One region of the Allobosea sp. GW821-FHT03A12 genome, then DNA from elsewhere that is predicted to be linked to it. Evidence: predicted binding sites of a transcription regulator. Region 1 holds the regulator's gene; each other region holds the start of a gene.
What was found. The regulator LexA, encoded in region 1, represses DNA repair genes until DNA is damaged. The targets are predictions, from matches to a motif close to TGTTCNNNNTGTGTTCNG.

Region 1 (2,197 bases):
AGGCCAGTTTATCCGCCCGGCCGGGCTCGATTTCGAGACCGGCGAGATCCTGCTGAAGGCCGGCCGCCGGCTCGACAGCGCTGCGCTCGGCCTCGCCGCCGCTGCGGGGCATCCAACCCTGTCCGTCCGCCGCAAGCCGCTGGTCGCGATCCTCGCCACCGGCGACGAACTCGTCCTGCCCGGCGAGCCGGTCGGTCCCGACCAGATCGTCGCTTCCAACAGCTTCGCCCTCGCCGCAATGATCGAGCAGGCCGGCGGCACGGCGCTCGACCTCGGCATCGCCCGCGACAACCACCCCGATCTCGCCGCCAAGATCGAGGCGGCGCGCGAGGCTGGAGCCGATGTCCTGGTCACGCTGGGCGGCGCCTCGGTCGGAGAGCACGATCTCGTCCAGGCGGCGCTGAAGGCGCAAGGCATGGCGCTCGGCTTCTGGAAGATCGCGATGCGCCCGGGAAAGCCGATGATGATGGGCCGGCTCGGCGCGATGGTCGCGCTCGGCCTGCCCGGCAACCCGGTCTCCTCGATCGTCTGCGGCCATCTCTTCGCAATGCCACTGGTCGAGGCTCTGCTCGGCATCGCCGACCCCGAGCGCGATCGCAGCGAGCCCGCCATCCTCGCCACCGACCTGCCGGCCAATGACGAGCGCCAGGACTATCTGCGCGCCACGATCGAGACGGCAGGCGGCGAGCGTCGCGTCAGGCCCTTCGCCAAGCAGGATTCCTCGATGCTGGCGAACCTGTCGCGGGCCGAAGCGCTGGTGATCCGCCCGGCTTTCGCCAAGCCGGCCAAGTCAGGCGATCCCTGCCGCGTCATCCGGCTGCGCTGATCCATTCACCTTGCGGGAGGAAGCGCCTTGCGGAACACAAGGCGAACAGCTATGGTGTTCGTGCTTTGTTTCGATTCCAGCCCGAGAGGCGAGCGGCGCGACCATGCTGACACGCAAACAGTTCGAACTGCTTCGCTTCATCCATGAGCGCCTGCGCGAATCCGGCGTGCCGCCCTCCTTCGACGAGATGAAGGATGCGCTCGACCTGCGCTCCAAATCCGGCATCCACCGGCTGATCATGGCGCTCGAAGAGCGCGGCTTCATTCGCCGGCTCCCGAACCGGGCCCGTGCCCTCGAAGTCATCAAGATGCCGGACGGCATCGGCGGGCCGCAGGCACAGCGCGGCCGCTTCAGCCCCTCCATCGTCCAGGGCGGCCTTGGCCAGACTCCGCCGCCCCCAGCACCGACTGTCAATCTGACGAAGCCGCGCCCGCCGGCTGCCGAGGAGAGCGGGCGCTCGACCGTCTCGATCCCGGTCATGGGCCGCATCGCAGCCGGCACCCCGATCTCGGCGATCCAGGAACGCAGCCACAGCGTCTCGATGCCGGCCGACATGCTTGGCGGCGGCGAGCATTACGCGCTTGAGGTCCGCGGCGATTCGATGATCGAGGCCGGCATCCTCGACGGCGACACCGTCGTGATCCGCAAGCAGGACACCGCCAATACCGGCGACATCATCGTCGCCCTGATCGACGACGAGGAAGCGACGCTGAAGCGGCTGCGCAAGCGCGGCTCCTCGATCGCGCTCGAAGCTGCCAACCCGGCTTATGAGACACGCGTGCTCGGTCCCGACCGGGTCAAGATCCAGGGCCGGCTCGTCAACCTGATGCGGCGCTACTGAAGCGCCTCCAGATCCTGTGCCGGCTCTGCAGCTGTGGGGCTCGGCGCGGGAGCAACTGCGGGCTCCGGCGCCGGCCTCGGTTCCGGCCGCACCCTGGTCCAGGGACGAAGACGCGTGACCTCGTCGGCCGTAAACGCGCGCCAGCCGCCGCGGGCTGCGTGGTAGGCGGTCGCGCCGTCACGGACGAGCGCGCTGCGATCGATCAGGCGGGCGGCGCAAGGTGCCGTCCAATAGAGCGAGGTCACCACGAGATCGGCGCGCTGGCAGTCCTCGACCAGGGCAATACGATCGCGCGTATAGGCGACGCTGCGACCATCCGGCAGGCGAATGACGCAGCCGCGCGCATCGCAGGCGGCGCCATTGCGGAGCACCACATCATCAGGCGAGCGTGAATCGCCGTCGGCATGCAGCCATTGCATCAGCACGAAGCGGCTCGGCTTGCCGGCCAGCACCATCTTCCCCTCCGGCCCGCGCACCAGCACACCCGAGCCGTCGCGCTCGATCAGGATGTCGGGCCGCGACGGCGCCGA
Region 2 (2,197 bases), on a different contig from region 1:
TGAACCGCGGTTCGGTCGGCTTCCTGATGAACGAGTTCCGCGAGCGCGGCCTGCGCCAGAAGCTCGAGGCGGCGCATCGCAGCGTCGTCCACCCGCTGGCGATGACGGCGGTCGACTGCAACGGCAAGCGCGTCGAGGCGCGCGCCATCAACGAGGTCTCGCTGTTTCGCCGCTCCTATCAGGCGGCAAAACTGCGCCTCTCGGTCGACGGACAGGTGCGCCTCTCCGAGCTCGTCGCCGACGGCATCCTGCTCGCGACGCCCGCCGGCTCCACCGCCTACAACCTCTCAGCCAACGGCCCGATCCTGCCGCTGGATGCTCCGCTCCTGGCTCTGACCCCGCTCTCGCCTTTTCGCCCGCGGCGCTGGCGCGGCGCGCTCCTGCCCGACCATGCCAGGGTGACGATCGCCGTGCTGGAGGCCGAAAAGCGCCCGGTCAGCGCGGTTGCCGACCACACCCAGATCGACAATGTCATCTCGGTGCAGATCGCGATCGACCGCTCGCTCGATCTCGTGATGATGCACGATCCCGGCCACAGCCTGGACGAGCGCATCCTGCGCGAGCAGTTCGGCTATTGAGGTCGCTCCGTACAGAACCTCCACGTCATTCCGGGGCGCCGCGGAGCGGCGAGCCCGGAACCCAGAACCGATGTCCTATCCGGAAATGCAGATCGATCGCCGCGCCTCAGCCCGCAAGCGCATCGGTTCTGGGTTCCGGGCTCAGGCCTTCGGCCTGCCCCGGAATGACGGTCGTGTTTCGGCTGCTTGGCCGCCCAGTCGTCGATAGGAACACGAGCGTTCGAGCGCACGAACTTTGTCGGGGACAAGCCTTGAAAAGGACTTGAACAAAACAAGAACATCATTGATAGTGCCGGCATGGCCCGCTAGGGTCCGGCTCCGGTCATCCGGCCGGATTTGTGCTGAAGTGCGCAGGAAATGGAGCCTGTCATGGCTGGTAGCGTCAACAAGGTCATTCTGGTCGGCAATCTCGGGCGCGACCCCGAGGTGCGGCGCCTCGGCAGCGGCGAGCCGGTGGTCAATCTCAGGATCGCCACTTCGGAAACCTGGCGCGACAAGCAGTCGGGCGAGCGCAAGGAGCGCACCGAGTGGCACTCCGTGGTGATCTTCAACGAGAACCTCGCCAAGGTCGCCGAGCAGTACCTGAAGAAGGGCTCGAAGGTTTACATCGAGGGCCAGCTGCAGACCCGCAAGTGGCAGGACCAGCAGGGCGTCGAGAAGTACACGACCGAAATCGTGCTGCAGCGCTTCCGCGGCGAGCTCACCATCCTCGACAGCCGCGGCCAGGGCGGCGACGAGTTCGGTGGCGGCAGCAGCGGCGGCGGCTATGGCGACGAGGGTTCCTCGGGCGGCGGCTCCTTCGGCCGCTCGAGCCCGGTCGGTGGCGGCTCGCGCCAGCCGGCGATGGCGAGCGGCGGCGGCTCGCGCTCGTCGAGCCATCTCGACGACGACATCCCGTTCTAGAACGCGCTGCGCCCTAGCGGACGCACTGGCTTACCGGCGATTCTACCATCTCGGCCCTGCTCCCCTACCGGCAAGGGCTCCTTCCGGCGGTGCGCGTGTTCATCGACCATCTGGTCGCCGAGTTTCCCAAAGTGGTCCTGCCCTGACCATCGTCGTGCGTTGCCGCTCTTTCGCGGGACAGCGTCGCACGATGCTCAGGGGATACTCAGCCCATGAGCGTCGCGATCACGCGATCCCGCGTCATGGGGAGATCGTGGATTCTCACGCCCAGCGCCGCCGCGACCGCGTTGCCGATGGCCCCGGCCGTCGGACCCAACGAGACTTCGCCGACACCGCTCGAAGAATCCTCGCGGTTCGAGATGATCTCGACCTGAATGTCCGGAATGTCGGCGAAGCTCAGGATTGGATAGTCGCGCCAGCTTTCGGCGGTCAGGAGCGATCCCTCCGTTGGCACGGCTTCCTTCAAGGCCCAACTGGCCGCTTGGATCATGCCGCCCTCGACCTGCGCGACGATGCCGTCCGGGTTGATCGCCAGACCGGCATCGACCGCGCTCCACAGGCCGCGCAGCACGATCTGCTCCTCGACTTCGACGAGCGCGACGACGGCGCAGTAGGCGCCCGTGTTCTTGAACCGGGCAAAGCCGATGCCGCGGCCGCAGCCGTCGGGAGGCGGCTCGCCCCAGCTCGACAAGGCCGCGGCCCGCGCGATGACGGCA
Region 3 (2,197 bases), on a different contig from region 1:
TTCTCCAGGATGCGCTCGGCGACCAGGCCGGAATTCTGGCGGATGGTCGTCTCGATCTTGGCGGCGACGTCGGGATTGGCCTTGAGGAAGCTCTTGGCGTTCTCGCGGCCCTGGCCGAGCCGCTGGCTGTCGAAGGAGAACCAGGCACCGGATTTCTCGACGATGCCGGCCTTGACGCCGAGATCGACCAATTCGCCGGCCTTCGAGATGCCCTCGCCGAACATGATGTCGAATTCGACCTGCTTGAAGGGCGGCGCGACCTTGTTCTTGACGACCTTGACGCGGACCTGGTTGCCGGTCGCCTCGTCGCGCTCCTTCAGCGTCGAGACGCGGCGGATGTCGAGGCGCACGGAGGCGTAGAACTTCAGCGCATTGCCGCCGGTGGTGGTCTCGGGGCTGCCGTACATCACGCCGATCTTCATGCGGATCTGGTTGATGAAGATCACCATGCAGTTCGAACGCGAGATCGAAGCGGTGAGCTTGCGCAGCGCCTGGCTCATCAGGCGGGCCTGCAGGCCGGGCTGGTTGTCGCCCATCTCGCCCTCGATCTCGGCACGGGGCGTCAGCGCCGCGACGGAGTCGACGACAAGCACGTCGATCGCGCCGGAGCGGACCAGCGTGTCGGTGATCTCCAGCGCCTGCTCGCCGGTGTCGGGCTGCGAGATCAAGAGGTCGTCGAGATTGACGCCGAGCTTGCGGGCATAGACCGGGTCGAGCGCGTGCTCGGCGTCGACGAAGGCGCAGACGCCGCCCTTCTTCTGCGCTTCGGCGATGGTATGGAGCGCGAGCGTGGTCTTGCCCGACGATTCAGGGCCGTAGATCTCGACGACCCGGCCGCGGGGCAGGCCACCGACGCCGAGCGCGATGTCGAGGCCGAGAGATCCGGTCGAAACCGTCTCGATCTCGATCGCCTGCTGGTTCTTGCCCAGGCGCATGATCGAGCCCTTGCCGAAAGCCCGTTCGATCTGCGAGAGCGCCGCATCGAGCGCCTTGGCCTTGTCCATCGAAGAGCCTTCCACGAGCCTGAGATTTGCCTGATTCACGACGTGCGCTCCTTATGGCAGGGGCGCGACCACATCTCAATCCGCGCCATGGAAACGACTATGGTCATGGTTTGTTCTCTCTCGCAAGTTCTTTTTCTGTTCTTGCTTCAGCGCGTGCCGGTTGTGCTCCAACGGGATGATCGCGAGCGGTTTGCAGGGTATAAGGCGTCATGCACAAGCCGCTGATCAAGCTCCTCCTGATCCCGCTCGACCTCGTCGTCGGGGTCGTCATCCTGCTCGACGAGATGCTGCGGCCGCTCTACCGGCCGCTGATCGCCTGGTTCGCCTCGCTCAGGCTGGTGGCGCGCTGCGAAGCGGCGATCGGGCGGTTGCCGCCCTATGGCGCGCTGGTGGCGCTGGCGATCCCCTTCGCCATCGTCGAGCCGCTGAAGCTGCTCGGCCTGCTGTTCCTGGCGCGCGGTGCATTCGCTGCCGGCATCGTCACGACGGCGATCGGCCATCTCGCCGGCTTCCTGCTGGTCGAGCGCGTCTACCATGCCGGCCGGGCGCAGCTCCTGACCATCCCCTGGTTCGCGCGGATCATGGGCTGGATCGATGCGATCCGTCAGGCGGTGATCGGGCGGATCAAGGCGAGCGCTGCCTGGCAACGGGCCGTTGTGCTGGTGCGGGCGGTACGGGAGCGCCTGCGCGGGCTCAGGGGCTGGCTCGCCAGCCTGCGCGCCTGACGCGGTCAATCCTCCGGATCGGCCTGCCAGGCAGCGGCGAGCCGCTCCAGTTCCAGCGTGTAGCAATACAGCGCGAACACGATCGCCAGGAGCACGCCCGAGCGCCAGAACAAAGTGAAGCCATCGGCGAGCTTGGTCAGTTCCGGCAGGTGCCGCAGGAAGTAGATGGAAGCGAGCGCGCCGCCGACGATCGCGCCGAGGCGGGCGGCGAAGGCGAGCGCATGCCCGAGAGGGAGGCTGCGGAAACCCTTCGGCACTGGCAGCAGATAAAGCCGCAGCCAGTAGCAGCACTGGCCGAGCAGCGCCGCGACGACGACCTGGATCAGGATGGCGGTCGGTAGTTCTTGCTGCTCGCCGATATGCTCGACCAGGATGCGGAAGGTGGCGTGGATATAGAAGATGATCACCAGCGCGCAGGCCGTCTGCACGATCAGCAACAGCGTGTAGGCGAGGACCGGCCTTTGCGTC
Region 4 (2,197 bases), on a different contig from region 1:
GTCGTGCCGCCGGGAAGGCCGAGCGTGGCATAGCGCGCCGACTGGCGGGCGCGGGCCGCAGCGACGCGGGCAGCGACCTCTGCCGAGCCTTCGGGCGCCGCAGGTAGGATGAGATCAGCGGCCGTCAGGGCGGGAACGTCGATGGTGATGTCGATCCGGTCTAGCATCGGGCCGGAGATCCTGGCCTGATAGCCGGCCATGCAGCGCTCGTTCGGCTGGCGGCGGCAGGCATAGCCCGGCTCGGTCGCTTTGCCGCAGCGGCACGGATTCATCGCCGCAATCAGCTGGAACTTCGCGGGATAGACGGTGCGGTGGTTGGCGCGCGAGATCAGCACCTCGCCGGTTTCCATCGGCTGGCGCAAGGCATCGAGCGCCTGCGCCTGGAATTCCGGCAATTCGTCGAGGAAGAGCACACCGTGATGGGCGAGCGAGATCTCGCCGGGCCGAGCCTGCAGGCCGCCACCGACCAGCGCCGCCATCGAGGCCGAATGATGCGGGGCGCGGAAGGGACGGCGGTCGGTCAACTCGCCATCGGCAAGATGGCCGGCGACCGAGAGCACCATCGAGACCTCCAGCAGCTCGCGCGGATCGAGCGGCGGCAGGATCGAGGGCAGCCTGCTCGCCAGCATCGACTTGCCGGCGCCGGGCGGGCCGTTCATCAGCAGGTTGTGGCCGCCCGCGGCGGCGATCTCGAGCACGCGCTTGGCGCTCTCCTGACCCTTGATGTCGCGCAGATCCGGCAAGGGTCCGCTCTGGCGGGCGACGGCGGGCTCCGGCCGCGCCATCACCTGCGTGCCCTTGAAATGGTTGGCGAGCTGGATCAGCGAACGCGGCGCGAGGATATCGAGATCGCGCGCCGCCCAGGCCGCTTCCGGCCCGCTCGCCGCCGGGCAGATCAGACCCTGTCCCCTGCCATAGGCCGCGATCGCCGCCGGCAGCACGCCGGCGACCGGTGCGATCGAGCCGTCGAGGGCGAGCTCGCCGAGCACGGTATAGCCGGCAAGCGCATCGGCGGGGATCGCGCCGATCGCCGCCATGACGCCGAGCGCGATCGGCAGATCGTAATGGCTGCCTTCCTTCGGCAGGTCGGCCGGGGCGAGATTAACGGTGATGCGCTTGGCCGGCAGGGCCAGCCCCGAGGCGATCAGCGCGGCGCGGACCCGTTCCTTGCTCTCGCCGACCGCCTTGTCCGGCAGGCCGACAAGGATGAAGGCGACGCCGCCGGGCGTGACCTGGACCTGGACATCGACGGCGCGTGCCTCGATGCCTTCGAACGCCACCGTCGCGACTCGCGTCACCATCCAAGCCCACCCCAGCTCCGCGCAATGACGCTAGCGGAAGCGCGTCAGGGTTGCAAGAACATATCGGGAACTGATATTCCCTTCGCGACGGCCGCTTCGAGGGCAATCGTCTGTCGCAACAGGACCGGCGCCGGGGCGACAAGGCCAGTCAAGTTGCTCACCGCCGCGTGACGATCCCGATCACCGGCTTGGGTGCCGCACCGAGCCAGAGCAGCAGCAAGCCGAGCAGCAACCCGGCCGCGGCGGTCGGCACTTGGAGGGCGTTTACGAGGATCGGGTCCCAGAGCATGGGATGGAGATTGCGCTCGACGGCGGGCTGCAGCAGCCGGAAGCGTTCGCCGACCAGCGTCAGCAAGGTCTCCCCGAGCGGCGTGAAGCGCAGAACCGAATTGGCGATCGAGCGCGCGCCGTCGGTGAGCAGCGCGACGAAACCGCCGGCGACGAGGAGGTAGCCCAGCATCCTGACGAGAAACCGCAAGCCTTCCCCCATCCCCACCGCAGTTGGTGCCGCAAGTGCCCGACGACCTGCCGCGGGCGCATCTGCATGTCTCCCCTCGCCCGCGAGCATGCAACGATAAAGGACAATTGCGCGCAACCCTGTGCGGCCTGCGGCTTTAGGCCTTGAAAGTCGCGCGCATGGACGCCATAAGCAGCGCGCCGGACAGGTGGCCGAGTGGTTGAAGGCGCACGCCTGGAAAGTGTGTATACGGGAAACCGTATCGCGGGTTCGAATCCCGCCCTGTCCGCCATTTCGCTTGATGTAGCGCTTTGATTTTATTGACATATTAAGCGGGCAGACGAAGATTAGCCCCAACGATCACCCCAACGGATGAGCTTGGCACGCAGGCTCCGCTCAGATTAACTGTGTAGAGTGTGTCGTTGCGCGGAGGGGTAGT

Region 2: the regulator LexA is predicted to act here: its motif matches at 841-858, upstream of AC3WLC_RS22260 (single-stranded DNA-binding protein).
Region 3: the regulator LexA is predicted to act here: its motif matches at 1,130-1,147, upstream of recA (recombinase RecA).
Region 4: the regulator LexA is predicted to act here: its motif matches at 1,356-1,373, upstream of AC3WLC_RS10160 (YifB family Mg chelatase-like AAA ATPase).

Annotation. Positions count from the first base shown of each region.
Region 1 covers NZ_JBYSVZ010000004.1:593,809-596,005, forward strand. Annotated here, with positions in the region: gene AC3WLC_RS17105 (molybdopterin molybdotransferase MoeA) at 1-826, shown strand, start outside; gene lexA (transcriptional repressor LexA) at 930-1,667, shown strand; gene AC3WLC_RS17115 (ComEC/Rec2 family competence protein) at 1,661-2,197, opposite strand, start outside.
Region 2 covers NZ_JBYSVZ010000005.1:756,349-758,545, reverse strand. Annotated here, with positions in the region: gene AC3WLC_RS22265 (NAD kinase) at 1-578, shown strand, start outside; gene AC3WLC_RS22260 (single-stranded DNA-binding protein) at 948-1,481, shown strand; gene AC3WLC_RS22255 (xanthine dehydrogenase family protein molybdopterin-binding subunit) at 1,687-2,197, opposite strand, start outside.
Region 3 covers NZ_JBYSVZ010000011.1:93,139-95,335, reverse strand. Annotated here, with positions in the region: gene recA (recombinase RecA) at 1-1,043, opposite strand, end outside; gene AC3WLC_RS30455 (hypothetical protein) at 1,214-1,729, shown strand; gene AC3WLC_RS30450 (hypothetical protein) at 1,735-2,197, opposite strand, start outside.
Region 4 covers NZ_JBYSVZ010000003.1:541,264-543,460, reverse strand. Annotated here, with positions in the region: gene AC3WLC_RS10160 (YifB family Mg chelatase-like AAA ATPase) at 1-1,301, opposite strand, end outside; gene AC3WLC_RS10155 (hypothetical protein) at 1,459-1,761, opposite strand; tRNA gene AC3WLC_RS10150 (tRNA-Ser) at 1,961-2,050, shown strand.